Regions from separate parts of the Streptomyces sp. NPDC090741 genome, predicted to be linked through region 1. Evidence: riboswitches for the same ligand, from Rfam matches in the RefSeq annotation. Region 1 holds a riboswitch; the other holds the start of a gene.

Evidence for each region. Region 1 has a riboswitch for ZMP and ZTP ahead of glyA (serine hydroxymethyltransferase). Riboswitches for the same ligand answer to the same signal wherever they lie in the genome.
Region 2: linked by a shared signal. The riboswitch ahead of ACIQU4_RS10240 (bifunctional 5,10-methylenetetrahydrofolate dehydrogenase/5,10-methenyltetrahydrofolate cyclohydrolase) and the one ahead of glyA (serine hydroxymethyltransferase) in region 1 are both predicted to bind ZMP and ZTP.

The regions. Positions count from the first base shown of each region.
Region 1 covers NZ_JBIVXF010000001.1:917,982-937,826, reverse strand. Annotated here, with positions in the region: gene ACIQU4_RS04385 (DUF6350 family protein) at 1-1,357, shown strand, start outside; gene ACIQU4_RS04380 (hypothetical protein) at 1,368-2,027, opposite strand; gene purN (phosphoribosylglycinamide formyltransferase) at 2,340-2,963, shown strand; gene purH (bifunctional phosphoribosylaminoimidazolecarboxamide formyltransferase/IMP cyclohydrolase) at 2,960-4,549, shown strand; gene ACIQU4_RS04365 (hypothetical protein) at 4,657-5,349, opposite strand; gene ACIQU4_RS04360 (bifunctional methylenetetrahydrofolate dehydrogenase/methenyltetrahydrofolate cyclohydrolase) at 5,608-6,471, shown strand; gene ACIQU4_RS04355 (DUF3017 domain-containing protein) at 6,461-6,994, shown strand; gene ACIQU4_RS04350 (malate dehydrogenase) at 7,252-8,241, shown strand; gene ACIQU4_RS04345 (hypothetical protein) at 8,427-10,175, shown strand; gene ACIQU4_RS04340 (hypothetical protein) at 10,165-10,572, shown strand; gene ACIQU4_RS04335 (hypothetical protein) at 10,576-11,397, shown strand; gene ACIQU4_RS04330 (carboxymuconolactone decarboxylase family protein) at 11,438-11,941, opposite strand; gene ACIQU4_RS04325 (PLP-dependent aminotransferase family protein) at 11,988-13,436, shown strand; gene ACIQU4_RS04320 (hypothetical protein) at 13,454-14,302, opposite strand; gene ACIQU4_RS04315 (hypothetical protein) at 14,400-14,723, shown strand; gene ACIQU4_RS04310 (glutathionylspermidine synthase family protein) at 14,729-15,922, shown strand; gene rocD (ornithine--oxo-acid transaminase) at 15,965-17,173, opposite strand; ZMP/ZTP riboswitch at 17,333-17,423, shown strand; gene glyA (serine hydroxymethyltransferase) at 17,459-18,727, shown strand; gene trpS (tryptophan--tRNA ligase) at 18,836-19,845, shown strand, end outside.
Region 2 covers NZ_JBIVXF010000003.1:140,884-149,711, forward strand. Annotated here, with positions in the region: gene ACIQU4_RS10220 (amino acid permease) at 1-673, shown strand, start outside; gene ACIQU4_RS10225 (SRPBCC family protein) at 727-1,167, shown strand; gene ACIQU4_RS10230 (RNA polymerase sigma factor) at 1,234-2,826, opposite strand; gene ACIQU4_RS10235 (class I SAM-dependent methyltransferase) at 3,053-3,814, opposite strand; ZMP/ZTP riboswitch at 3,923-4,021, shown strand; gene ACIQU4_RS10240 (bifunctional 5,10-methylenetetrahydrofolate dehydrogenase/5,10-methenyltetrahydrofolate cyclohydrolase) at 4,115-4,960, shown strand; gene ACIQU4_RS10245 (NADH:flavin oxidoreductase/NADH oxidase family protein) at 5,154-6,407, shown strand; gene ACIQU4_RS10250 (MAB_1171c family putative transporter) at 6,473-7,633, opposite strand; gene ACIQU4_RS10255 (NAD(P)/FAD-dependent oxidoreductase) at 7,630-8,828, opposite strand, start outside.

The DNA.
Region 1 (19,845 bases):
GCCGCTGCTGCTCGTCGCGCTGCCCGCCCTGCTCATGCGCCGGGCGGCACGGCTCGGCAGCGCCCCCGGCGATGGCGGAGACGGCGGGGACGGGGACGAAGTGCTGCCCGCCTCCGCCGTCTTCTCCGCCGTGACCTGCGGATACCTCTCCGTCGGATCCCTCGCCACCGTCTACGCGGCCGCCGGCCCCATGCCCGCCGACCCCCTCAGCGCCGCCTGGCACGTCCCGCTCGTCGCCGTGCTCGCCGCCGCCGGTGGGGTCTGGGCGGCCAAGGGGCGTCCGGTCGGGCCGCTGCCGCACTGGGTTCCGGGAGCCGTGCGCCGGGCCGCCGCCCGCCCGCGCTACCCCCTCGCGCTGCGCGCCGGAGCTGCCGGGGCCCTCGTCCTGCTGGGCGGCGGCGCGCTGCTCGTCGGGGCCTCGCTCGCCTGGCACGCCGCCGAGGTCCAGGCGTCCTTCCTGGCGCTGACCGGGGTCTGGTCCGGCCGCTTCGCGGTCCTGCTCCTCGCCCTCGCGCTGCTCCCGAACGCCGTGGTCTGGGGCGCCGCCTACGCCCTCGGTCCCGGCTTCGCCCTCGGCGCCGGAGCGACCGCGACCCCGCTCGGCTTCGCCGGTTCGCCCGCGCTGCCCAGGTTCCCGCTGCTGGCGGCGCTGCCTCCGGAGGGGCCCGGGACCCTGCTGACCTGTGCGACCGCCGGGGTGCCGCTGCTGGCCGGGCTGGCAGTCGGGTGGTTCGCCGTACGCCGGGCGCGTGAAGTCTCGTACAAGGAAACCGCCCTGACGGCGGCTCTGGGCGCCCTGGTGTGCGGGCTGCTGCTGGCCGGGCTCGCGGCGGCCTCCTCGGGGCCGCTCGGCTCGCGGGGGCTGGCGAGCTTCGGCCCCGTGTGGTGGGCGACCGGCGCGGCGGCCTTCGCCTGGACCCTGCTCCTGGCGGTGCCGGTCGCGGTGGCGGTGCACTCCTGGCGGACCCGGCCCGCCCGGCAGGCGGAGGCCCTCGCGCTGGACGTCGAGGACGAGTGGCACGACAGCGGCGTACGGGAACTGCGCTGGGAGGCCCTGCGCCGGGCGGCGGGTGCCCTGATCCCGGACCTGGCACAGGAACCGCCGCAGCCCGGGGCCCCGGCGGCACCGGTCGCCACCGCACCCAAACCGCCGCGCCGGCTCACCGTCGTGACGGGGCTTCACCTGGACCTGACACCGACGGACCTGACGCCGACGGACCTGACGCCGACGGACCTGGCACCGACGGACCTGACGCCGATTCCGATTCCGGCGAAACCGGCCGAGGCGCCGCCCCGGCCCCTCGTCCCGCCGGTGGCCGGCGCCCGCGTCATGGCCCGCCGGAAGCCCCCGGCCTGAAAGCCCGCTCCTACTGCTGGACCTTCAGGACCTTGCCCAGCATGTTGTCCGGCAGCAGGTTGTTGCACTGCAGCTCCGCCGATTTCGTGAGGGCGTCCTCACGGCAGACGTAGAAGTCCTTGTAGGCCAGCTGCAATCCGTACGAGCTCAGCGCCAGCAGGATCGCCAGCGAGGCCGTGACCAGCCCGCCGATCGCCGCCGTCCGCTGCGGGCGGGCCGCCGGCCCGAGGGCCGCCAGGCCCCCCTGCGCGCTCGGGCCCGCCACACCGTCCACGGCGGAAGCCCCGGAAACCCCAGAAGCCCCGGAAACCCCAGACGCCCCGGAAACCCCGGACCCGCCGGCCACCGCCGGCCTCCCGCGCAGCCCGCTGATCCCCCAGTACAGGGCGAGCGCGCCGAGCAGCAGCCCCACCGACGGGATCCCGAAGATCCCGAAGAAGAAGCCCCACATGCCGGCCAGCAGCGCGTACCGGGCGCGCCGCTGGACCGGGTCCGTCGGGTCCCAGCGCGCCGGCCCGCCGGGGCCGGATCCGGGGTCCTCGCCCGGGCGGCCGCCGCCGTCGCCGTCGCCACTGCTGCGCGGCTGCCACGGCTGGTCGGGCCGGCCCTCCGGGGGAGCCGCGAAGGGGTTGTCGTCGGTGGAGGAGTCGGGCTGGCGGCGATCCGGCATCGAGTGCGTTACTTCCCCTGTGTCGTGGACGTCCAAGGACGTCCTGTGCCTCGCGAGCGGCGTGCGTCGAAGGGCTGTTGACGTGCGGCACGGTGCTGCGCACCGCGCCGTATGCGGCTTGTATGCCAGACGCTACCCCTCGCCCGTCCCCCCGTCCCTCGGGGGCCGTGCGGTGTGCCGGTATCGTTGCAGGCGGTCGGCGGCTTCGTAGGGTCACCCGTATTTCGGGGCGCCCTGCTTTCGTCCGATCACACAAGATGTACGGAAGTACGTGAAGTACGTATGGACGCATTCCCGCAGAAAGGGCCTCCCATGGCCGCCTCCCGCCTGGTCGTGCTGGTCTCCGGTTCCGGCACCAACCTCCAGGCCCTGCTCGACGCCATCGACGCCCACCCCGGCGGAGCCGAGGGCTTCGGCGCCGAAGTCGTCGCCGTGGGGGCCGACCGCGAGAACATCGCCGGCCTGGAGCGGGCCGAGAAGGCCGGGATCCCCACCTTCGTGTGCCCGGTGAAGGCGTACGCGACCCGCGAGGAGTGGGACGCCGCCCTCACCGAGGCGACCGCCGCCCACGCGCCGGACCTCGTCGTGTCCGCCGGGTTCATGAAGATCGTGGGCGCCTCGTTCATCGGCCGCTTCGGCGGCCGCTTCGTCAACACGCACCCCGCCCTCCTCCCAGCTTTTCCGGGGGCCCACGGCGTACGGGACGCCCTCGCCTACGGCGCGAAGGTCACGGGCTGCACGGTCCACTTCGTGGACGCCGGCGTGGACACCGGTCCGATCATCGCCCAGGGTGTGGTCGAGGTCCGGGATGCGGACGACGAAGCCGCTCTGCACGAGCGCATCAAGGAAGTCGAGCGCCAGCTGCTCGTCGACGTCGTGGGGCGCCTGGCCCGGCACGGCTACCGCATTGAGGGACGAAAGGTAACGATCCAGTGACCGCCGTAGAGAGCAGCACCACCTCGTCGAGCTCGTCGAAGCGGCCGATCCGGCGCGCGCTCGTCAGTGTCTACGACAAGACGGGACTGGAGGAGCTGGCCCGCGGCCTGCACGAGGCGGGGGTCGCGCTCGTCTCCACCGGCTCCACCGCCTCCAAGATCGCCGCGGCCGGCGTGCCCGTCACCAAGGTCGAGGAGCTCACCGGCTTCCCCGAGTGCCTGGACGGCCGGGTCAAGACCCTGCACCCGCGCGTGCACGCCGGCATCCTCGCCGACCTGCGCCTGGAGGACCACCGCAGCCAGCTCGCCGAGCTCGGCATCGAGCCCTTCGACCTGGTGATCGTCAACCTCTACCCGTTCCGGGAGACCGTCGCCTCCGGCGCCACCCCCGACGAGTGCGTCGAGCAGATCGACATCGGCGGCCCGTCGATGGTCCGCGCCGCCGCCAAGAACCACCCCTCGGTCGCCGTCGTCACCAGCCCCGCCCGGTACGCCGACGTCCTCGCCGCGGCCCAGGGAGGCGGCTTCGACCTCACCGCGCGCAAGCGGCTGGCCGCCGAGGCCTTCCAGCACACCGCCGCGTACGACGTCGCCGTGGCCTCCTGGTTCACGAATGCGTACGCCCCGGAGCCGGAGGCCGTGCTCCCCGAGTTCCTGGCCGGCGCCTGGGACCGCAAGTCCACCCTCCGCTACGGCGAGAACCCGCACCAGGCCGCCGCCCTCTACACGGACGGCCGGCCGGGCGGGCTCGCCAACGCCGAGCAGCTGCACGGCAAGGAGATGTCCTTCAACAACTACGTGGACACCGAGGCCGCCCGCCGCGCCGCGTACGACCACGACGAGCCCTGCGTCGCGATCATCAAGCACGCCAACCCGTGCGGCATCGCCATCGGCGCGGACGTCGCCGCCGCGCACCGCAAGGCGCACGCCTGCGACCCGCTGTCGGCCTTCGGCGGCGTCATCGCAGTCAACCGCCCGGTGACCGTCGAGCTCGCCGAGCAGGTCGCGGAGATCTTCACCGAGGTCATCGCCGCCCCCTCCTACGAGGACGGCGCGGTCGAGGTCCTGGCCAAGAAGAAGAACATCCGCGTCCTCAAGGTGGACGGCACCCCGCACCAGCCGGGCGACCTGAAGCCGATCTCCGGCGGCGCTCTGCTCCAGCAGAGCGATCTCTTCCAGGCCGAGGGCGACGACCCGGCGAACTGGACCCTCGCCACCGGCGACGCCCTCTCCCCGGAGGAGCTCGCCGAGCTCGCCTTCGCGTGGAAGGCCTGCCGGGCCGTCAAGTCCAACGCGATCCTGCTCGCCAAGGACGGCGCCTCGGTCGGCGTCGGCATGGGCCAGGTCAACCGCGTCGACTCGGCGAAGCTGGCAGTCGAGCGGGCGGGCGCCGAGCGCGCGCAGGGCTCGTACGCCGCCTCCGACGCCTTCTTCCCGTTCCCGGACGGGCTGGAGATCCTCACCGCCGCGGGCATCAAGGCCGTGGTCCAGCCGGGCGGTTCGGTCCGTGACGAGCAGGTCGTCGAGGCCGCGAAGGCGGCCGGCGTGACCATGTACTTCACCGGGACCCGGCACTTCTTCCACTGAGCCCCGAGCCGGCTCCCCGAACACGGCGAAGGCCGCCACCCCCTGCGGGTGGCGGCCTTCGCCGTGCCGTACGCCGTCGTCGTGGCGGCCCGGCGCCGGTCCTGGTGCTAGGGGCGGCGGAAGTACGCGCCGGCGGCCGAGTTGGCCAGGCCGACGAGGGCCCACAGGGCCAGACCGAACTGGACCAGGGCCAGGAGCAGCGAGAACACGACGGCGCCTGCCGCCGTGTCGCTGCCGAGCGCCACGAAGTTGATGATCAGGCTGGCCCCGGAGAAGAGGGTCATCAGCGATCCGTAGATGACACCGGAGATCCGGACCCCGCCGCGGCCCTTGCTCAGCTTGGCAGCGGTCAGGATCGGCCACAGCGCCAGGGCCAGGGCGAAGATGCCGGCGAAGACGATCACCCCGCCCGCGAGCGTGCCCGCGTCGCTCGCCGAGGAGCCGTACTCCGAAGAGCTGGAGGAGCCCGCGAACACGGAGGCGAACAGCGCCCCGCCGAGGAGGATGACGATGCCGCCCAGGGCCTGGAGGCCGCCGACGACGAACAGGATGACGCGGGCGGCCTTCACCCCGCCCGGCATGGGCATCTGGGCACCCGGGTAGCCGCCGGGGCCGGCCGGGTAGCCCTGGTTCGGGTAGCCGTAGCCGGGCTGGCCCTGCGGGGCCTGCTGCGGGTAGGCGTAGCCGCCCTGGGGCGGGATGCCCTGCGGGGCCTGCTGCGGGTAGCCGTAGCCGGGCTGGCCCTGCGGGGCCGGCGGCTGCTGCTGCCCGTACGGGTTGTTCGGGTCGCCGAAGCTCATCTTGGGGTGTTCCTCCGTGGAAGTGCGGGGACGCACGGCACGCGCGGAGGAATCACTGCGAAGTGCGGTCCGCCCCCCGGCACTGCCCGCGGCACTCTTTCCGTCATCGTGGGCCGATCGGGGCGGAGTTGTCCAGCGGCGGCGCGCCGGGCCGGTCACTTGTTGTGCAAGTGCAATGAACGGGTCAAGCCCGGTACGGAGCACCCGGCCGGGCCCCGCGACTGGAAGCGAAGCCGGTCCATCCGGGAGGATGGGGCCATGACCGCCCAGATTCTCGATGGCAAGGCCACCGCCGCCGCGATCAAGTCCGAACTGACCGCCCGCGTGACGGCTCTCAAGGCCCGGGGCATCACCCCCGGCCTCGGCACCCTGCTGGTCGGCGACGACCCGGGCAGCCGCTGGTACGTCAACGGCAAGCACAAGGACTGCGCCGAGGTCGGCATCGCGTCCATCCAGCGCGAACTGCCCGCGACGGCTTCTCAGGAGGACATCGAGGCGGTCGTACGGGAACTCAACGCGAACCCGGAGTGCACCGGCTACATCGTCCAACTCCCGCTCCCCAAGGGCATCGACACCAACCGGGTCCTGGAGCTGATGGACCCGGCCAAGGACGCCGACGGCCTGCACCCGATGTCGCTGGGCCGGCTGGTGCTGAACGAGCCGGGCCCGCTGCCCTGCACCCCGTACGGGATCGTGCAGCTGCTGCGCCACCACGGCATCGAGATCAACGGCGCGCACGTGGTGCTCCTCGGCCGCGGCATCACCGTCGGGCGCTCCATGGGCCTGCTGCTGACCCGCAAGTCGGAGAACGCCACCGTCACCCTGTGCCACACCGGCACCCGCGACCTGGCGGCCCAGCTGCGCCAGGCGGACATCATCGTGGCGGCCGCGGGCGTCCCGCACCTGGTCAAGCCGGAGGACGTGAAGCCCGGCGCGGCCGTGCTGGACGTGGGCGTCAGCCGCGACGAGAACGGCAAGATCGTCGGCGACGTGCACCCGGGCGTCGCCGAGGTGGCCGGCTGGATCTCCCCGAACCCGGGCGGTGTCGGCCCGATGACGCGGGCGCAGCTGCTCGTGAACGTCGTCGAGGCGGCGGAACGGACGTCGAACAGTGCGGGCTGAGCACGAAGCGGAAGAGGCGGCAGCGGGGACCGGCGCCGCGGCTGGAGCCGGCGCCGCGGCCGGAGCCGGGACCGCGGCAGGAACCGGGACCGCGGCCGGAGCCGCCGGCGCCGCGGCCGAAGCCGCCACACCCGACGCCGCGAAGTCGCGCCGCTTCCCCTCCATCACCAAGGACACCGCCCGCCCCGAGGGCCACGGCCGGGCCGCGCCCGGTGACGCCCTCGCGGCCCGTCAGTGGCCGATGCTCAGCGTGCTCGCCGCCACCGCCATCGGACTGCTCCTGACCGCGCTGGGCCACCCGCGCATCGGCTGCCTGGTGATGGGCGTGGCCCTGATCGCGGCCTCCGTGCTGCGGCGCGTACTGCCGCAGGTGGGCATGCTCGCGGTGCGCTCGCGCTTCACGGACATGGTCACGTACGGGCTGCTGGGCGTGGCGATCACCCTGCTCGCGCTGGTGATGGAGCCCAAGCCGGTGCTGCACATCCCGTTCCTGGAGAGCGCGGTCCGCTTCACCGTCCGCTGAGGTACCTGACGTACTCGCACCCACTCGTACACCCGTCCGGCGGTGTCCGACGGTCGAAAAGAGCGGGGAAATCCCCCTCCACGCCTTCGAACTCCCGGTCCGTGTGCCCTGCACCACACGGACCGGGGGATTGGGCCGCCGGAAGGTCGGATAGCCTGACGCCGGATGTCTCTTCACGTCAAGATTCGCAGGGGAGCGGCGTCCGCCAGCACATGGGGCAGCGACGCCCCACCGCCAGCTGTCTAACGGAGAAGGCCATGACCCGCACTCCCGTGAATGTCACCGTCACCGGCGCCGCCGGCCAGATCGGCTACGCGCTGCTCTTCCGCATCGCGTCCGGCCACCTGCTCGGCGCGGACGTGCCGGTCAAGCTCCGCCTCCTGGAGATCCCCCAGGGCATGAAGGCCGCCGAGGGCACCGCCATGGAGCTCGACGACTGCGCCTTCCCGCTGCTCAAGGGCATCGACATCTTCGACGACCCGAACGCGGGCTTCGAGGGTGCGAACGTCGCCCTGCTCGTGGGCGCCCGCCCGCGCACCAAGGGCATGGAGCGCGGCGACCTGCTCTCCGCCAACGGCGGCATCTTCAAGCCGCAGGGCAAGGCCATCAACGACCACGCCGCGGACGACATCAAGGTCCTGGTCGTCGGCAACCCGGCGAACACCAACGCGCTCATCGCGCAGGCCGCCGCCCCGGACGTACCGGCCGAGCGCTTCACCGCGATGACCCGCCTCGACCACAACCGCGCGATCTCGCAGCTGGCCGCCAAGACCGGTGCCGCCGTCTCCGACATCAGGCGCCTCACCATCTGGGGCAACCACTCGGCGACCCAGTACCCGGACATCTTCCACGCGGAGATCGCCGGCAAGAACGCCGCCGAGGTCGTCAGCGACGAGCTGTGGCTCGCCGACACCTTCATCCCGACCGTCGCCAAGCGCGGCGCCGCGATCATCGAGGCCCGTGGCGCGTCCTCTGCCGCCTCCGCCGCGAACGCCGCCATCGACCACGTCCACACGTGGGTCAACGGCACCGCCGCGGGCGACTGGACCTCCATGGGCATCCCGTCGGACGGCTCCTACGGCGTCCCGGAGGGCATCATCTCCTCCTTCCCCGTCACCACCAAGGACGGCAAGTACGAGATCGTCCAGGGCCTGGACATCAACGAGTTCTCCCGTGCGCGCATCGACGCGTCCGTGGCGGAGCTCGTCGAGGAGCGCGACGCGGTCCGCGAGCTCGGCCTGATCTGAGCGGCCTGATCCGACCGGCCCGACGGGCCCCGGCCGACGACCCGGCCGCCCCGTCGACGCGGTGGATCCGATCCCGCGACACCTGAAAGCCCCGGCGTACGCGCCGGGGCTTTTTGGCGTGAAGCGCCCTGTCCGGCGCACCCCGCGCGCCGTACGGTTGCCCTCCTCCCGAGCGAGGAGAACACGTGAGTGGCACACCCGACGGCAGGGCCCCCGTGGACCCGGTGGCGACAGAGGCGGGACGCCTGCTGTGCGCCGGCGCCTACCTCGACCCGGCCTACCGCGACCGGGTGATCGAGGAGCTGTACGTCCACGAGGAACGGTTCCCCGCACCCTCCTACGGGTTCGACGCCGCCCGCGTCCTCGCCCACGCCCTGCGCGCCCTGCGCACCGAAGTGGCCTGGTCGGCGGCCATCGTCGCGGTGTGGGGCCTCGGCCTCCTCCTCACCCGCGCGTTCTTCCTCTTCCTGCTCGTCCCCGCGCTGCTCCTGAGCGGGGCCGGCCGCATCAAGAAGCGCCGCGAGCGGACCGGCCGCGGCGCCCGGGGCTTCGAATGGATCCTGCGCGGCTGCGCCGCCTTCCTCCTCGGCCGGATCCTGTGGGGCGTGCTCCGCGGGTTCTTCACGGACGACGCGGGCAGCGGAGGGAGCCCGGACCTGAGCTACCTCGGCGAGTACCTCGCGCGCGTCCTCCAGACCGACCCGCTCGGCATCTTCATGGAGGTGCCCAGGATCGGCCAGTACTACGGGGAGGCCTACGCGTGGACGGTCGTCCTGATCGCGGTACTGGTCACGGTGCTCGTCTACTTCCAGCGCGGGCACTTCGCGCAGACCATCAACTCCTCGCTCAGCCGCGCGCACTACGCGGACTGGGAGGCCGACCCGGTCGGGGGCCCGCGCTTCCACCGGGCCCAGGACCGGATCCTGCGCATGCAGCACGCGCAGGTGGTCCTGTACGACATCGACAACCCGTTCTGCGGGGCCGGCCAGGCCCGTCTGCCGTGGCAGCTGACGGTGGAGCTGCGCCCGCGTGCCGGAGCGGGGGCCCGCCGCCTCGACAACGCGGGGATCATCGAGCGGATCCGGCCCAAGCTGGAGGCCCTGCGGGTCCCCTCGCCGGGCGGCCCCGAGGGGTCGGAGGCGAGCGTGCTGGACCGGCTGCGCGAACTGGCCATCGACGAGTGCGTGTTCCTGCCGGCCGCCGGACTGCCCGACGTGGATGCGGTCGACGTGTCCGAGGAGGCGTTCGCCGGACACCGCGCCGCGGCGGTCGAGGAAGGCGGCGAGCGGCGCCGGCACTTCCTGCGCGTCCGGATCGGCGGCTGGGACGAGAACCTCGTCATCACCGTCTTCATCCGGGTCCACACGCAGGGCGGCATGCTGATGCTGGAGGTCGCCCCGCACGTGCTGCTGCCGGTACGCCCCGATTTCCAGCGCGCCGACGACATCGCCCGGCGCCACCGACGCAACAGCCCCCTCGCCAAGGTGCTGCTGGCCGTCAGCAACGCCCCCGGCTCGCTCGGCGTGGCCCTCGCCACCCTCGGCGGGGCCTGCCGGGTCCCGTGGCGGCTGGCGACCGCCGGGCACGGCGTCGCGTACGCGGCGGGGCCGGCCGCGTCCGTACGCGAACTCGCCTCGCAGCGGGAGCTGTCGCTGTTCCAGCTGATGGACCTGGACCGGTACGTGAAGACCATCCAGGAGCGCATCGTCGGCGGGGTGACGCAGGCGCTGCACGACGCGGGCTGGCACACCGAGGAGTTCGCGGAGCGCGCGGTCAACGTCGCGGAAGGCGGGGTGTTCATCCAGTCGGTGAGCAACAGCGCCTTCGGCATCAACGGAGTGAGCCAGAACAGCACGGTGAACCAGGGCACCGACAAGTCGGACCGGAAGGACGGGCGCGTGCGCGCGGGCAAGGAGAGCAGAAGTGGCCAATAGCGGAGGCGAAGGCGCCGGGCTGCCCTCGGTGCGGATCGGCGACGTACGGGGCAGCGCCTTCAGCATCGGCGGCACGGACGTCAGCAACAGCACGGTCAACCACGGCGGTACGGGGGCCGACGCCGGTGCGGCCGGGCCGACCGCGCAGGAGCTGCTGGAGGCCGTACGAGACCTCCGCGCGGCCCTCGTACGGCTGCCCCGGAGCGACGCGAGGGCCGACCTCGACGCCGAACTGGACGCGGCGGCGCAGGAGTTGGAGTCGGCGGCGGACGGCGAGGAGGTCAGGCCGGGCCTGCCCGCCCGGCTGCGCGGGGCGCTGGAACGGTGGGCCCCGCTGGTGGACTCGGTGAGCGCGGCCACCGCGCTGGCCGCCCTGCTGACCTCGTTCGGGGGGTGATCCGTGGCCCCGGGGAGCGGCCCCGCCCGCTGGAACCCGCAGTCGCAGCAGTGGGAGCGCCAGGAGGATCCGGAGCGGCGGAGCCGACGCGGGCGCCCTGAGCCCGGGGCCGGGCGGGAGGAACCGGGGCCCGAGGGGCCGCAGCTCCCGCCGAAGCCCGCCTACCCGCCGGGCACGGAGCCGCCGGACCCGGCGGACGCCGACGCCCCGGCCGACACCCCGCAGGAAGCCCCGGCCGACACCCCGCAGGACGCTTCGCCCGCGCAGCGCACGGGGCGCCGGTGGCGGCTCCGGCCGGGGATCGCGATCGGCGTGGCGGTGGTGGCCGTCGGCGGGGCCGCGCTGGCCACCCCGTACCTGATGGCGGACCCCGCGGCCCTGCCCGACGGCTACAAGGTGCTGCGCAGCGCCGGGTCGGGCTTCCAGGTCGCGGTCCCGGACGACTGGCAGCTCAGCACGTTCGAGAGCGGGACCGCGGCCGGCACGGTGTTCCGCCCAGGGCAGGGCCGCGGCAGCCTGCTCCAGGTCTTCCCGGTCACGAGCGGCCCCGACAACCCGTGCGAGGTCCTGGTCGAGGACACCAAGGAGCTGAACTCCCGGGACGGCTACCGGCGCATCTCGCTCGAATCGAGGGACACCACCGGCTGCGAGATCGTCTACGAGCTCCCCGACGGGGACACGAGCGGGACCGCGCACGCCATCGGGCGGCTGACCGTCGCCTCCGACGGCAGCCGCTGGGTGCTCATGGGCGTCGGCCCGGCCGCCGAGGCCAAGGCCGTCCGCACGCGCATGGCGGCGGCCCTGGGCTCGTTCCGGCCGGACTGAGAGCGGTCGTCGGTCCGCCCGCCGCCCGTCCGTGTGTCTGCTACTTGAACATGCCCGGCGTGTAGTGGCCCGGGACCATGCGCGTGGTGACCGCGAAGCGGTTCCAGACGTTGATCGTCGCGATCACGGCGATCAGGTGGGAGAGCTCCTTCTCGTCGAAGTGCTTCGCGGCCTTCTCGTACACCTCGTCGGGAACGAAACCGTCGGTCAGGACGGTCACGGCCTCGGTCAGTTCGATCGCGGCCACTTCCTTCTCGGTGTAGAAGTGGCGCGACTCCTCCAGGGCGCTGAGCTGGATGATCCGCTCGACGCTCTCGCCGCCGGCGATGGCGTCCTTGGTGTGCATGTCCAGGCAGAACGCGCAGTGGTTCAGCTGCGAGGCGCGGATCTTGACCAGTTCGATCAGGGCCGGGTCCAGGCCCTTCCTCGCGGCCATCTCCAGGCCGACGATCGCCTTGTAAACCTCGGGTGCGTGCTTGGCCCAGCCCATGCGGGGGGTGTGCTCGGGTGCGTGTGCGGTGGTGTCTTGGTACGTGGTGGTCATGTGTCCACTTTAAGAAGCAGGCGGCCCGCCCGTATGGTCCATATCCATGACGGAATCATGGGCCACTTCCGATGCCGGGGCGGAGGGCGCGGGCGGCGATGCCGGTGCCGATTTCGGCGCTGACCTGCATCTGGACCTCTCCGCCGGGCGAGGCCTGCGCGCCGGGCTCGTCGACGCGCTGCGCGAGGCCGCGCGCAGCGGGCGGCTGGCGCCCGGGACCCGGCTGCCGTCCTCGCGCACCTTCGCCGCCGACCTCGGGATCGCGCGGAACACGGTCGCCGAGGCGTACGCCGAGCTCGTCGCCGAGGGCTGGCTGACGGCCCGCCAGGGCTCGGGCACGCGGGTCGCGGAACGGGCCCGGCCGCTGCGGCCCGCGGGGTCCGCCCGGGTCCGGCACCCCGCGCCCAAGCGGCACTCGTACAGCCTGGTGCCCGGCACCCCGGACCTGGGCGCCTTCCCGCGCGCCGCCTGGCTGACGGCGGCCCGGCGGGCGCTGACGGACGCGCCGAACGAGGCCTTCGGGTACGCGATCGACGTGCGCGGCCGGGTGGAGCTGCGGGAGGCGCTCGCCGGATACCTGGCGCGGGCGCGCGGGGTGTACGCGGACCCGGAGCGGATCGTGCTGTGCGCGGGGTTCGCGCACGCGCTGATGCTGCTGGCGGGGGTGCTGCGGGCGCGCCGGGTACGGGAGGTGGCGGTGGAGGGGTACGGCCTCTACATGCACCGGGAGACGCTGACGCGGGCGGGGCTGCGGACCCGGCCGCTCGCGGTGGACGACGCGGGCGCTCGGACGCAGGACCTGTCCGGGGTGGGCGCGGGCGCCGGGGCGGTGCTGCTGACCCCCGCGCACCAGTTCCCCACCGGGGCGGCGCTGACCCCGGCCCGCCGGGCGGCGGCGGTCGACTGGGCCCGGAGTACGGGCGGGCTGATCGTGGAGGACGACTACGACGGGGAGTTCCGCTACGACCGCCAGGCGGTGGGCGCGTTGCAGGGACTGGATCCGGACCGGGTGGTGTACCTCGGCACGGCGAGCAAGTCGCTCGCGCCGGGGCTGCGGATGGGGTGGATGGTGGTGCCGCCGGGGCTGCTGGACGAGGTCCTCGCGGCGAAGGGCACGACCGACTGGACGTCGAGCGCGGTGGACCAGCTGACGCTGGCGGAGTTCATCCGGTCCGGGGCGTACGACCGCCACGTACGCGGCATGCGGCTGCGGTACCGGCGGCGCCGGGACGAGCTGGTCGCGGCGGTTTCCGGCCGGGTGGCGGTGTCGGGCATCGCGGCGGGCCTGCACGCGGTGCTGGACCTGCCGGCGGGGACCGAGGCCGCGGTCCTGCGGGCCGCGGCCTGGCAGGACCTGGCGGTGGTGCCCCTGTCCTTCTTCGCCCACCCGGACGCGGAACTCCCTCGGCGGGAAGCGCTGGTGGTTGGCTACGGCACCCCGCCGACGAGCGCCTGGTCGGCCACGCTGACGGCCCTGCTCGCCGCCCTGCCGTAGCGGGGACCGCCTGCGCCTCAGACGCCGGCTGGGCCGGATTGCGCCGGCGCAGGATTCGGGGGCTCGCCGAAGCGGGCCAGGGCCAGGGCTCCGGCCACCGCCACCGCGAAGCCGAGGACCGCCAGCCAGGCCAGGCCCTCGCGGGTGCTGTCGCCGAGCCAGACCACGCCCACCACCGCCGGGCCGATCGTCTCGCCGAGCACCATGCCCGCCGTGGCCACCGTCACCGAGCCGCGCTGGAGCGCCGAGGTGAGCAGCAGGAACGCCGCGCCCCCGCCCAGCAGCAGTGCGTACAGCGCCGGGTTCGCCAGCGACGCGAGCGAGATGCCGTCGATGAGGCGGACCGCCACCTCCACCACCCCGAACCCGGTCCCCGCCGCCAGGCCGAGGACCAGCGCCCGCGACCGGTCCGGGAGCCCCCCGGCCACCACCCCCACCAGCAGCACCAGTCCCGCCACTCCCAGCAGCCCCAGCTTCAGCGCGAACGACCCGGTCCCCGAGCCCTCCTCGCCCGACGCCAGCGCCAGCATCGCCAGCCCCGCGCACACCACCCCCACCGCGCCCCACTCGGCCCCGCTCAGCCGTACGTGCAGCAGCCGCGCCGAGACCACCGCCGTCACCGCGAGGCTCGCCGCCAGCGCCGCCCCCACCGTGTAGATCGGGATGTGCCGCAGCGCCACGATCTGGAGGACGAACCCGGCCGCGTCCAGCCCCAGGCCCGCCACGTACCGCCACTGCCGGGCCGCCCGCAGCAGCAGCGCCGCGTCCACCCCGGATCCGGTCCCCGGCTCCGCCGCCCGCGCGGCCATCGCCTGCAGCACCGACGCCGTACCGAAACAGACCGCCGCACCGAGCGCGCAAACCATCCCAAGGAGCACGAAATGACTCTAGATCATGGAGGTCATGAGGGGGTTTCGACGGCCGGATTCCATCGGTTCGCCGCCCCGTTCTAGTCTGTCCGCCATGGACGACAGCAGTACGAGCAGCAGCGACACCACCGGCACCACCCGACGCCGCATGCGTTCCGGCGGCGTCGCCCTCGGCGGCATGGGCCTGCTCGCCGCCGCCCTCGTGGCCTGCGGCAGCAGCAGCGAGCCCGACAAGCGCTGCGCGGACCGCGTCACCCTGGAGAAGCTGAACACCAAGGAGTGCAAGAGCGGCGGCCGCGGCGCGTACTACTACGGCGGCTCCGCCGCGTCCAGCAACCGCGTCAGCGGCGGCAGCTTCGACAAGTCCGCCGTCACCCGCGGCGGCATCGGCGGCCACTCCAGCTCCAGCGGCGGCTGAACCCCGTGCAGCGCCACACCATCGAGCCGCGCCCCGACTGGCAGAAGACCGTCGAGGAGCAGGGGCTGATCTACCCCCTCACCCGCTACCCCGACGACTCCCTGCGCCCCTACTGGGACGAGAGCGCGTACTACTCCTTCTCGCTCCCCGAGGTGGAGGCGCTGGAGAACGTCGTCGAGGAGCTGCACGCCATGTGCCTGGCCGCGGCCGCGCACATCGTCGAGCACGACCGCTTCGCCGACCTCGGCATCACCGATGCGCGCCTCGCGCGGCTCATCGCCGAGTCCTGGCGCCGGCGCGCCGAACAGCCCTCCCTCTACGGCCGGTTCGACCTGCGCTACGACGGCTCCGGCGGCCCGGCCAAGATGCTGGAGTACAACGCCGACACCCCGACCTCCCTCGTGGAGGCGGCCAGTCCGCAGTGGTTCTGGATGGAGGAGCGCTTCCCCGGCGCCGACCAGTGGAACTCCCTCCACGAGCGGCTCGTCGAGGCCTGGCGCCGGCAGGCGGAACTGCTGCCGGCCGGCCCGCTGCACTTCGCGCACTCCGAGACCGACGAGCTCGGCGAGGACCTGATGACGGTCGCCTACCTCCAGGAGACCGCCGAGCAGGCGGGCCTGGAGACGGAGGCGCTGTCCGTCGAACAGATCGGCTGGGACAGCCTGTCGGGCCGGTTCGTCGACCAGAAGCTCGGCTTCATCCGCAGCTGCTTCAAGCTCTACCCGTGGGAGTGGCTGGCCACCGACGCCTTCGGCCCGCAGGTCCTGGGCACGTACGACCACGGCGGCGGCTCCGGGAGCACCACCTGGATCGAGCCGCTGTGGAAGATGCTGCTGTCCAACAAGGCGCTGCTGGCGATCCTGTGGGAGCTCTTCCCGGAGCACCCGAACCTGCTGCCCGCCTACCTCGACGGCCCGCGCGAGCTCGCGGAGACCACCGGGTACGCCGCGAAGCCGCTGCTGGGCCGCGAGGGCGCCGGGGTCACCCTGCACCCGGCCGGCGGCGACGAGCCGTTCACACCGGCCGAGGGGGAGACGTACGTCTTCCAGGGCCTGGCCCCGCTCCCCGACTTCGACGGCAACCGCGTGGTGCTCGGCGCCTGGGTCGTCGAGGAGGAGGCGGCGGGCCTGGGCATCCGCGAGTCGGCGGGCCCGGTCACGGACGAGTACGCCCGCTTCCTGCCCCACGTCATCCTGTGACCGCGCCGCCGGGGGCGCGGCCGCGCCCCCGGCGGAATTCCGTCAGCCCGCGGCCAGCACCTCCCGCAGCTGGTCCAGACCCCAGTCCAGGTCCTCCTTGCTGATCACCAGCGGGGGCGCGATGCGGATCGTCGCCCCGTGGGTGTCCTTGACCAGGACGCCCCGCTCCATCAGCCGCTCCGAGATCTCACGGCCGGTGCCGTGCGCCGGGTCGATGTCGACGCCCGCCCACAGCCCGCGCCCGCGTACGGCGGTCACCGCGCCCCCGCCGACCAGCAGGTTCAGCTCCCGGTGCAGATGGTCGCCGAGCTCGGCGGCGCGCTGCTGGTGCTCGCCGGAGCGCAGCATCGCGATCACCTCCAGGGCGACCGCGCAGGCCAGCGGGTTGCCGCCGAAGGTGGAGCCGTGCTCGCCGGGCCGGAACACCCCGAGCACGTCCCGGTCGGCGATCACGGCCGAGACCGGGACCACGCCGCCGCCCAGCGCCTTGCCGAGGATGTACACGTCCGGTACGACGTCCTCGTGCTCGCACGCGAAGGTCTTGCCGGTCCGGCCCAGCCCCGACTGGATCTCGTCCGCCATGAACAGGACGTTCCGCTCGCGCGTGAGCTCCCGTACGCCCTGCAGGTAGCCGGGGGGCGGCACCAGCACCCCGGCCTCGCCCTGGATCGGCTCCAGCAGCACGGCCACGGTGTTGGCCGTGACCGCCGCCGCCAGCGCGGTGAGGTCCCCGTACGGAACGATCTCGAACCCGGGGGTGTAGGGCCCGTAGTGGTCGCGCGCCTCGTGGTCCGTCGAGAAGCTCACGATGGTCGTCGTACGGCCGTGGAAGTTGTTGGCCGCGACCACGATCTTGGCCTGCCCGTCCGGGACGCCCTTGACCTCGTAACCCCACTTGCGGGCCGTCTTCACCGCCGTCTCCACGGCCTCCGCGCCCGTGTTCATCGGCAGCACCATCTCCTTGCCGCACAGTGCGGCGAGCTCGCTGCAGAAATCGGCGAACCGGTCGTGGTGGAAAGCCCGCGAGGTGAGGGTGACCCGCTCCAGCTGCGCCTTGGCAGCATCGAGCAGACGGCGGTTGCCGTGGCCGAAGTTGAGCGCCGAGTAGCCCGCGAGCATGTCCAGGAACCGGCGGCCCTCCACGTCGGTCATCCACGCGCCTTCCGCGGACGCCACGACGACGGGCAGCGGGTGGTAGTTGTGCGCGCTGTGCGCCTCGGCGGAGCGCAGGGCTTCAGCAGTTGTCGACACGGGGTCTCCGATCGTCGGGGGCGGGCGGGATGGAGGTGACGAGGGTGATGGAGGTGACGGGGGTGTCGTCACGTGCATCACGTCACCTTGTATACGGCTATACGTCGCTCGTATACCGGACGGGGAAACCTTTCTTGTGGACCGCCCGCTAAGGTGAGCGGTACGCACGGCGACTGGCGTACGGAGAACCAACTCCGGGGGAGTCGTGCGCGCACGACCGCATACAGGGCCGCTCGCCTGGGCCTCGCGGGGACGAGATCTGACATCGACCCCGGAGGAGCCGCCATGAGCGCGAGCCGCCACCCCGCCCTGACCGCCGTCGACCCCGAGCTGGCGTCCTTCGTCGCCGCCGAGGAGACCCTGCAGGCGCAGACCCTGCGCCTGATCCCGAGCGAGAACTACGTGTCCGCCGCCGTGCTCGAAGCCTCCGGCACGGTGCTGCAGAACAAGTACAGCGAGGGCTACCCGGGCCGCCGCTACTACGAGGGCCAGCAGAACATCGACCGCGTCGAGGCGCTGGCCGTCGAGCGGGCGAAGGGCCTGTTCGGGGTGGACCACGCCAACGTCCAGCCGTACTCCGGCTCTCCGGCGAACCTCGCGGTGTACCTGGCCTTCGCGAAGCCGGGCGACACGGTCATGGGCATGGCCCTGCCGATGGGCGGGCACCTGACGCACGGCTGGGGGGTCTCGGCGACGGGATCCTGGTTCCGCGGCGTGCAGTACGGGGTGTCCGCGCAGACGGGCCTGATCGACTACGACGCCGTGCGCGAGCTCGCGCTGGCGGAGCGCCCGAAGATCATCTTCTGTGGCGGTACGGCGCTCCCGCGCACGATCGACTTCGAGGCGTTCGCCTCGATCGCCCAGGAGGCGGGCTCGGTCCTCGTCGCCGACGTGGCGCACATCGCGGGCCTGATCGCGGGCGGGGCGCACCCGTCGCCGGCCGGGCACGTGGACGTGGTCTCCACGACCACGCACAAGACGCTGCGCGGGCCGCGGGGCGCGATGCTGATGTGCCGCGAGGAGCACGCGAAGGCCATCGACAAGGCGGTCTTCCCGGGCCTGCAGGGCGGCCCGCACAACCAGACGACGGCCGGCATCGCGGTGGCCCTGCACGAGGCGGCGCAGCCGTCGTTCGTGTCGTACGCGCACGCGGTGGTCGCCAACGCGAAGGCGCTGGCGGCGGCCCTGCTGGCCCGCGGCTTCGACCTGGTGTCGGGCGGTACGGACAACCACCTGATCCTGATGGACCTGACCTCGCGCGGGGTGCCGGGCAAGGTGGCGGCCAAGGCGCTGGACCGCGCCGGGATCGTGGTGAACTACAACACGGTCCCGTTCGACCCCCGCAAGCCCTTCGACCCGTCGGGCATCCGCATCGGCACGCCTTCGCTGACCTCGCGGGGCCTGGGGACGGACCACATGCCGCTGGTGGCGGAGTGGATCTCCCGAGCCGTGGACGCCGCCGCGAAGCAGGACGAACCGGCCCTGGCCGCCATCCGCACCGAGGTGGCGGATCTGATGTCGGCCTACCCGGCCCCGGGCCTCCCGCTGTCCTGACCGGTCCCCCCGACCCGTCCCCCGACCCGTCACACCCCCGGGGTTCCGCCCCGGGGGTTTCGGACAGGTGCGGACCACCGCGGCCGCCGTACCTGAGAGAATGAAGCCATGGCTTCTGATCGTCCTCGCGCGCTCTCCGGCATCCAGCCCACCTCCGGCTCGTTCCACCTCGGGAACTACCTCGGAGCCATCCGCCAGTACGTCGCCCTGCAGGAGACGCACGACGCGTTCTACATGGTCGTCGACCTGCACGCGATCACCATGCCGCAGGATCCGAAGGAGCTGCGCGCCAATACCCGCCTCTCCGCAGCGCAGCTGCTCGCCGCCGGTCTCGACCCCGACCGCTGCACGCTCTTCATCCAGAGCCACGTCCCCGAGCACGCACAGCTCGGCTGGGTCATGAACTGCATCACCGGCTTCGGCGAGGCCAGCCGGATGACCCAGTTCAAGGACAAGTCCGCCAAGGGCGGCGTCAACAACGCCACCGTCGGCCTGTTCACGTACCCGATCCTCCAGGTCGCCGACATCCTGCTCTACCAGGCCAACGCCGTCCCCGTCGGCGAGGACCAGCGCCAGCACATCGAGCTGACCCGCGACCTGGCCGAGCGCTTCAACCAGCGCTACGGCCGGACCTTCACGCTCCCCGCCGCGCACATCGTCAAGGAGGTCGCGAAGATCTACGACCTCCAGGACCCCTCGATCAAGATGTCGAAGTCCGCGTCCTCCCCCAAGGGCCTGATCAACCTCCTCGACGAGCCCAAGGTCACCGAGAAGAAGATCAAGAGCGCGGTCACCGACACCGAGGCCGAGGTCCGCTTCGACACCGAGAACAAGCCCGGCGTCAGCAACCTGCTCACGATCTACTCCACCCTCACGGGGGAGTCGATCCCGGCCCTGGAGACCCGCTACGAGGGCAAGGGCTACGGCGCGCTCAAGACGGACCTGGCCGGCGTGATGGTCGATTTCGTCACACCGTTCAAGCAGCGCACCCAGGAGTACCTGGACGACCCGGAGACCCTGGATTCCATCCTGGCCAAGGGTGCGGAGAAGGCCCGCGCGGTCGCCGCCGAGACCCTGGCGCAGGCCTACGACCGCCTCGGTCTGGTGCCCGCCAAGCA
Region 2 (8,828 bases), on a different contig from region 1:
CGGCCGGGCCACGATCCTGGGCACCGCCGGCGCGGCCGCCGTCTACCTGCTGAGCACCCTCTCCGTCTTCGGACTGGTCCCCCACGACAAGCTGGTCGCCTCCCAGGCCCCGTTCACCGACGCCGTCAACGCCATGTTCTCCGTGGACGGAGGGGCCGGCGGCACCTGGGGCGGCACCGTCGTCGCCTGCGCGGCCGTGATCTCGATGCTCGGCGCCCTCAACGGCTGGACCCTGCTCAGCGCGCAGACCCCGTACGCCGCCGCCCGCGACGGGCTCTTCCCGAAGGTCTTCGAGAAGAAGAAGCGGGGCGTCCCGGTGGTCGGCGTGCTCGTCACCGTCGTCCTGGCCTCCGGCCTGACGATCTACAACTACACGGCGGGCTCGGACGGGGTCTTCGAGGTCCTCGTCCTGGTGACCACCTTCACGGCGACCGTCCCGTACCTGCTCTCCACCGCCGCGCAGATCTACTTCCTGCTCTCCGGGCAGTCCGAGCGCGTCCACCGCGGCCGCCTGGTCCGCGACGGGATCCTCGCCGGCCTGGCCTTCGGCTTCTCGATGTGGCTGGTCGCAGGCTCCGGCTACGCGGCCGTCTACCAGGGCGTCCTGTTCCTCTTCGCCGGTGTCCTCGTCTACGCCGCGATGTCCGCCCGCAAGCACCGGGCCACCGCCTGACCTGCGCGGTAGTTTGGAATGAGAGGACAAGCAGGGGGCACTAAGGGGTCGCCATGTCCGCGATCAGAGAAAGCATCGAGATTTCCCGCAGTCCCGAAGACGTCTTCGACTACGTGACGGACCCCACGCACCTGCCGGAGTGGCAGGACAGCGCCGTCTCCGCCCGCCCGCTCGACGGCGGACCCCTCCACGTCGGTTCGAGGGTCGTGATCACCCGGCGCATGGGCAGGCGGGAGTTCCCGATGGCCATGGAGGTCACGGAGCTCGACAAGCCGCGCAGCTGGCACATCCAAGGAGTCGACGGGCCCGTGCGCGGCGACGTGCGCGGCACCATCGAGTCCCTCGACGGCGGAAAACGCTCTCGCGTGACCCTCGACCTCGACTTCGAGGGTCACGGCATCGGCCGGGTGATAGCCCCGCTCGTCGTCAAGCCGTACGCCCGCAAGGAGATGCCGCGCAACGAGGAGAAGCTGAAGCACCTCCTGGAGAACTGAGGTGCTCCGGGGTACGCGGTGCGCCCGAACCGGGCGCGCCGCGTACCCCGCCGGAGACCTGACGGTTTAGTCGAGGTAGTCGCGCAGCACCTGCGAACGCGACGGGTGGCGCAGCTTCGACATGGTCTTGGACTCGATCTGGCGGATGCGCTCACGGGTGACCCCGTACACGCGGCCGATCTCGTCCAGGGTCTTCGGCTGGCCGTCGTTCAGGCCGTAGCGCATCGAGACGACGCCCGCCTCGCGCTCCGAGAGCGTGCCCAGGATCGACTGGAGCTGCTCCTGGAGGAACGTGAACGACACCGCGTCGGCCGGCACGACCGCCTCGGAGTCCTCGATGAGGTCACCGAACTCACTGTCGCCCTCCTCACCCAGCGGGGTGTGCAGGGAGATCGGCTCGCGGCCGTACTTCTGGACCTCGATGACCTTCTCGGGGGTCATGTCGAGTTCCTTGCCCAGCTCCTCCGGAGTGGGCTCCCGGCCGAGGTCCTGGAGCATCTGGCGCTGGACGCGCGCCAGCTTGTTGATGATCTCGACCATGTGGACGGGGATGCGGATCGTGCGCGACTGGTCGGCCATGGCACGCGTGATCGCCTGCCGGATCCACCAGGTCGCGTACGTGGAGAACTTGAAGCCCTTGGTGTAGTCGAACTTCTCCACGGCGCGGATCAGGCCGACGTTGCCCTCCTGGATCAGGTCCAGGAAGAGCATGCCGCGGCCCGTGTAGCGCTTGGCCAGCGAGACCACGAGGCGGAGGTTGGCCTCCAGCAGGTGGTTCTTGGCGCGGCGCCCGTCCTCGACGAGGATCTCCAGCTCGCGCTTGAACGCGGGCTTGTGGTCCTCCTCCTCTTCGAGCTTGTACTCGGAGAAGAGACCCGCCTCGATGCGCTTGGCGAGCTCGACCTCCTGCTCGGCGTTGAGGAGCGGCACCTTGCCGATCAGCTTCAGGTAGTCCTTGACGGGGTCGGCGGTGGCGCCGGCCACCATGACCGTCTGCGCCGGGGCGTCGTCCTCGTCGTCGTCGGACAGGACGAAGCCCTGGGAGCCACCGGCCTTGGGGGCCTCCTCCTCGGCCTCGTCGGCGAGGTCCTCGGCGGCCCAGTCCTCGCCCTCGGCGGCCGGGGTCTCGCCCTCGTCGGCGTCCTTGGCGCTGGTCTTCTTGGCCGCGGCGGCGGTCTTCTTCACCGCGGTCTTCTTCGCGGCGGTCTTCTTGACCGTCCGCTTCTTCGGCTCGGCGACGGCGTCGGCCGTCACCTCGTCCTCGGTGGCCGCGGCCGGCGAAGCGGATATCGCCGCCGCGGTGGCGGTGGCCGCGCTGGTGGCCGAGGCCTTGCGCGCGCCGATGGGGCGCGGCGCGGCGGCCGCCTTCTTGGTCACGGTGCGGGCAGGCGCGGCGGCCGCCTTGCGGGGCTTCTTCGCGGCGGCCTTCGTGGCGGGGGCGGCGCTGACGTGCAGCGCGACACCCTCCTCGTCCAGGACCTGGTTCAGGCTGCGCAGGACCCGCTTCCACTGGTCCACCGGGATGCGGCCGGCCTCGAAGGCCTGGCGCACGTCGTCACCGTTGATGTGACCCTGCTCGCGGCCGCGCTCGACGAGCGCGACGAGGGCCTCCGATTCGGCGATCTCCGGAGGGAACGTACGGGACGGGCTGAGCGACACAAGGAGCCTCTCGTTGCGAACAGATAGGGAGTGGGCGGGACATCATCGCGCGGACTCGGGAAACAGACCCGAGGGGGGTCTGTATTCCGGGGCCGCGCGAGGACACCTGTCGGTTCATCGCATGCCCGAGTCGATTCGTTACGCGCTGAATTGAGTGACCTGCGCCACGCTGTGGGCGCGCAACCATTCGGCCGTGGATCCGTCCGCGCCCGCGCCGCCCTTCCCGTCAGCCCGTTTTGCGGGCCTCAATGAGGAAACGGGCGGTGTGGGCCACGAACGGGCCGTCACGTTCGATCCGTTCGTGGAGCTCGCGCAACCGGTCCCGGTACTGCCCGACCGTGAAGCCGGGCACCATCCAGATCACCTTCCGGAGAAAGTAGATCACGGCTCCGATGTCGTGGAACTCCGTACGCAGTCTCTCGGAGCGAAGATCCACCACTTCGAGGCCGGCCTTGGCGGCGTCGGCGACCGCGTCGTCGGGGTGCCGGGAGCGGCGGATCTCCTCCGGCTGGGGCCCGAGGAAGTACTCGACGAGCTCGAAGACGCTCGCCGGCCCGACCTGCTGCGAGAGGTACGTACCGCCCGGGCGCAGGACCCGTGCGATCTCCTCCCACCAGATGGTCACCGGATGCCGGCTCGCGACCAGCTCGAAGGCCTCGTCGCCGAACGGCAGCGGCGGCTCGTCGGCGTCCGCGACCACGACCGCGCCCAGCGGGTGCAGGAGGCGGGTCGCCTTGTCGATGTTCGGCGGCCAGGACTCGGTGGCCGCCGTCAGCGGGGGCAGCGGCCCGGCCCCGGCGAGCACCTCCCCGCCGCCGGTCTGGATGTCGAGGGCGGAGCCGACCCGGGCGAGGCGCTCGCCGAGCAGCTGCTGGTAGCCCCAGGAGGGGCGCTGTTCGGTGGCCCGGCCGTCGAGCCAGGAGAAGTCCCAGCCGTCGACCGAAACGGACTCGGCTTCCGCGACGAGGTGGTCGAAAGTGCGCGTCATGTCTCGATCGTCCCAGGCGCGGCGCCGGTCATCCACCGGTTTGACCGGATCCCGTACATCGAGGGCCGCCGCGGACCACCGCACACGCGGGCGGGGTCCATTAGAGTGGAGGCGGGCCGTGACTGGCGTTCGGGTGGATCACCACCGGGGAGCGGCCCGGCGTACGGTCCGCACGTACGTCTCCTGCCGCGCGCCTGGGCGAACCGCGAACCCGCGAACCGCGATCCGCAGCGACGCTCAGGAGACCCCGTGACGACTGCCCAGACTGCCACTGTGACTGCCGCCGGCCGCGCCCGGCTGATGGACGGCACCGCCGTCGCCCGCCGCATCTCGGAGCAGACCGCCGCCCTCGCGGCGAAGATCACCGAGCGCACCGGCACCGCTCCCTGCCTCGCGACCGTACTGGTGGGCGAGGACCCGGCGTCCGTGACGTACGTGAAGATGAAGCAGAACCGCTGCGCCAAGGCCGGGATCACCTCCCGTCACGTGGAGCTGCCGGCCGAGACCACCACCGAGGAGCTCGTCGCCGCCCTCACCGCCCTCTCCGAGGACCCGGAGATCAGCGGCATCCTGCTCCAGCACCCGGTCCCGCACCACATCGACGAGCGCGCCGCCTTCGAGGCCATCGCCCCGGGCAAGGACGTCGACGGCGTCACCATGCACTCCTTCGCCGCCATGGGCTTCGGGCTGCCGGGCTTCGTGTCCTGCACCCCCGGCGGCATCATGCGGCTCCTCGCCGCGTACGACGTGGACCTGACCGGCAAGCACGCCGTGGTCGTCGGGCGCAGCGCGATCCTGGGCAAGCCGGCCGGCATGCTGCTGCTGGAGCAGAACGCCACCGTCACCTACTGCCACTCCCGCACCGTGGACCTGCCTTCGATCGTGCGCCAGGCCGACGTGCTGGTCGCCGCCGTGGGCAAGGCCGAGTTCATCCGCGGCGAGGACATCAAGCCGGGCGCCGTGGTCCTGGACGCCGGCTACAACGAGGGCAACGTCGGCGACGTCCACTTCGAGTCGGCCGCCGCCCGCGCCTCGCTGATCACCCCGGTCCCGGGCGGCGTCGGCCCGATGACCATCGCCGTCCTGCTGGAGCAGACCGTGCAGGCGGCCGCCGCCCAGGCCGGGCTGGAGCTCTCGGACCTCTGACCGCCGCGTCGCACCCCGCGTACGGGAACGCCGCCGTACGGGAACGCCCCGGGCCTTTCGGCCCGGGGCGTTCCGCGTTCCGGGGTGTCCGGAATCTTGCGGCCGGAGCCTGACGGGCGCCGGGGAGCGGGCGGTATCTTTTGCGCCGGGGCGCGCGATGACACGTGCAACACGTTTCCTGGGGAGACTGCTGATGGACCTGTTCACGCCACTGGAGCTGCCGGGCGGTGCCACCCTGCCGAACCGCCTGGCGAAGGCGGCCATGGAGGAGAGCCTCGCCGGGTCCGGCCAGCTGCCGGACGAGCGCATCGAGCGCCTCTACCGCCGCTGGGCGCGGGGCGGCGCCGGACTCCTGATCACCGGGAACGTGATGGTCGACCGCCGGGCGCTGACCGCGCCGGGCACCATCGTCCTCGACGCCCGCTCCCCGCTCGCACCCTTCCGCCGCTGGGCCGAGGCCGCGTCCGGCGGCGGCGGCCGGGTCTGGATGCAGATCAACCACCCCGGCCGACAGGTCGGCTCAGAGATGCCCGGCACGGCCTGGGCGCCCTCCGACATAGGGGTGAGCCTCGGCAAGCACACCAAGCGCTTCGCCCGCCCCACCGCGATGACCGAGGCCGACATCGAGGCCACCGTCGCCCGGTTCGCGGTCACGGCCCGACGGGCCGAGGAGGCCGGCTTCGACGGGGTGCAGATCCACGCCGCCCACGGCTACCTGCTCAGCCAGTTCCTCTCCCCGCTGGTCAACCGGCGCACCGACCGCTGGGGCGGCAGCCCGGAGAACCGGGTCCGGCTGCTCACCGAGGTCGTCCGGGCGGTCCGCGCGCAGGTCGGCCCCGGCTTCGCGGTCGGCGTCAAGCTCAACACCGCCGACTTCCAGCGCGGCGGCTTCGACACCGAGGACGCGGCGCAGGTCCTCGCGGCCCTCGGCGGCCTCGGCGTCGACCTGGTCGAACTGTCCGGCGGCAGCGTCGAGAGTCCCGCGACCCTGGGCCGCACCGCCGATCTGCGGACCCTCGGGCGGGAGGCGTACTTCCTCTCCTTCGCCGAGCAGTTCCTGGACGCGGCCACGATGCCGCTGATGCTGACCGGCGGGATAGGCCGACAGGAGACCGCGCAGAAGGTCCTGGCTCGCGGGGTGTCCGTCGTCGGGCTGGCCTCGGCGCTGGCGTTCCGCCCCGACCTGCCGGCCCGCTGGCGCGCCGGGGAGGACGTACGGGTGACCGTGGAGCAGCTGCGGTGGAAGGACCGGGACCTGGCCGGCGCCGGGCTGCTGGCCTTCGTACGGTTCCAGCTGCACCGGCTGGCGCGCGGGCTGGAGCCGCGCCCGGAGGCCTCCCCGCGGGCCACGTTCGCCCTCGACCAGCTCCAGCACTGGCGCCGGGTGCGGGCGTACGGGGCCTGGCTCGCCCGCAACCCCGAGCCCGAGGACGCCCTCGTCGGCTGAGGCTGCCGGTGCCCGCTGCCGGTGCCCGCTGCCGGCGCCCGCCGCCGGTGCGGCCGGCCGCGCGTTCAGAGCGCCGCCGGGTCCCGCCGTACGGCCGCCACGATGGGGGAGGTGCGGAACTCCCGTGCCAGTGCGACCAGCGGCCGGGAGTCCAGCCGGTACGGCTCGGGCAGCCCCTGGTCGGCCGCGGCGGCCTCCCGGCGCCGGCAGGCCGCGGCGAGCATGGCCGCGTCGGCCACGACCGAGGCCTGCGACTCGCACATGCCCTGGCCGAGGGCGACCTCGTACGCGGCGACCCGTACGGCCGGGTCGAACCAGCTGGCCAGGGCCAGGATCCCGTCGTCGATCACCGATTCGCGGTGGATCAGCCGGATCCCGATCGGCGACCACCAGGTCAGCGGCACCGTCGTCACGCTCGACGCGGCGAAGCCGCGCAGCGCCTTCCACAGCGGGTGCAGCCGCCGGTACCGGCTGAAGTCCCGCCAGGCCGCCGAGCCGCCGACCAGCGGGACGATGAACCCCGAGCCCACCATCAGGGCGGCGGCGGAGGCGAACGGCGGGGCCACGTCCGTGGACAGGCCGTCCCAGTCGCGGCCCGCCCAGCGGGCGCCCACCGCCGCCCACTTCGTGACCAGGTAGCCCAGGTCCAGCACCCCGCCGAGCACGATCAGGGCCAGTCCGGTGCGCAGCGGGCGCAGCGAGGGACGGACGCGCAGCAGCCACTTCCAGCACAGCAGGGTCAGAGTCGAACTGCCCACGGTGTGCGCGAGCAGGTAGCAGACGATCATCTCGCGCAGCCAGGGCGTGTTCGCGTAGTACGTGTCCAGGTCGCGCAGGCGCTCCACGGGCGCGTCGCCGATCGTGAACAGGACGACGATGAGCAGCGTGACGGCGCCGAACACGGCCGCCGTCAGCCGGGAGGCGCGGCGTACGACGGCGGGCGGGCCACCGCCCCACTGCAGGACCAGGACGATGCACGACCCGGAGAACGCGGTCAGCACGCTGTACACCAGCGGGGCCGAGAAGTTGACGATGCCGGTGAGCCGGTTGACCGCGGAGATCGTCGGCGGCGCCGCCAGGAACATGACGAGGCAGCCGACGACGAGCAGGGTGCAGACGGCCCGCATGAGCGGCTGGTCCCAGCCCCGGCGCAGGGTCGGCGCCTTGATCAGCAGCGCCAGGATCATCACCGACCCGGGAACGTAGAGGATGAGACCGTCGTTCATCGCGCCTGACCGACGGGACCCACGGGATCGACCGGTCCGGACCCCTGGTCGAGCCCCGCGACGGCCCGCTCCGCCGCGGTCAGCGGCGGCGCCTTCAGCGCACCCCGGTCCGAGGCGCGCAGCACGCGCCAGACCACCGAGGGGCGCAGCCAGTACGCGGGCGTGCTGCTCATGGTGATGACCTGGAGGAACGCGGCGGTCAGCGCCTCCCGGGTGGTGGCCCCGGTCATCAGCCGGTTGACGTACGCGTTGAGCAGCCCGACACCGGCCCGCGGCTTCATGCCGGTGGCCCCCGGATACAGGATGTCCTGCGAGGTGGCCAGCTCCCAGGCGGTGGACACCTGCGGGACGAGCGCGCGCTGTGCCTCGCGGCCGAAGGAGGGATGGGCGAGGCCCTGGGTGCGCAGCAGGGTCCGTACGGCCAGCAGCCCCTGCGCGGCGACGGTCATGCCCTGCCCGTACAGGGGGTTGAAGGTGGCGACGGAGTCGCCGACGGCGAAGAACCCGTCGGGCAGGTCCGCCTTCTCGAAGTAGACCCGGCGGTTGGCGGTGCCCTGGGTGACGGCTATGTCGGTCAGGGGCTTCCTGCCGTCGAGGAGATCGCCGACGATCGGGTCGCGCAGGCCCTTGGCGAACGGGATGAACCGCTCGGGGTCGCCGGTGGGCTGGCCGCCGCGGGTCCCGGACAGGGTGGCCTGCCACTGGCCGTTCTCGATGGGGACGATCGTCGCGGTCTGGCCGGGTACGTACGCCCGCGGATCGGACTGCACGTTGACGATCGGGAAGCCCATCTCGTGGGCCCCGGCGGGGGCTTCGAAGATCCGGGTCGCGTACACCAGGCCGGAGTCGACCTGGGCCTGTCTGATCCCGCCGACCCCCAGCTCCTGGAGCCAGGCCCGGGCCCGGGAGCCGCGCCCGCTCGCGTCGACGACGAGGTCGGCGGTCACCAGCCGGTTCTGCTCCCCGGGGGTGTCGACGCGGACGCCGGTGACGCGGGCCGCCGTCCCCTCCAGGGCCCGTACACGGCTCTGCTGGAGCGTGCTGACACCGCGCAGGCCGGTCACCCGGGCGCGGACCACCGCGTCGAGGAGGTCGCGGCTGCACGAGATGTTGAACTGCTTCTCCCCGCAGCGCGGGATCCAGCCCTGGGCGGTCAAGGTGACCAGGTCGGTGGGCAAGCTGCGGCGGATCGCGC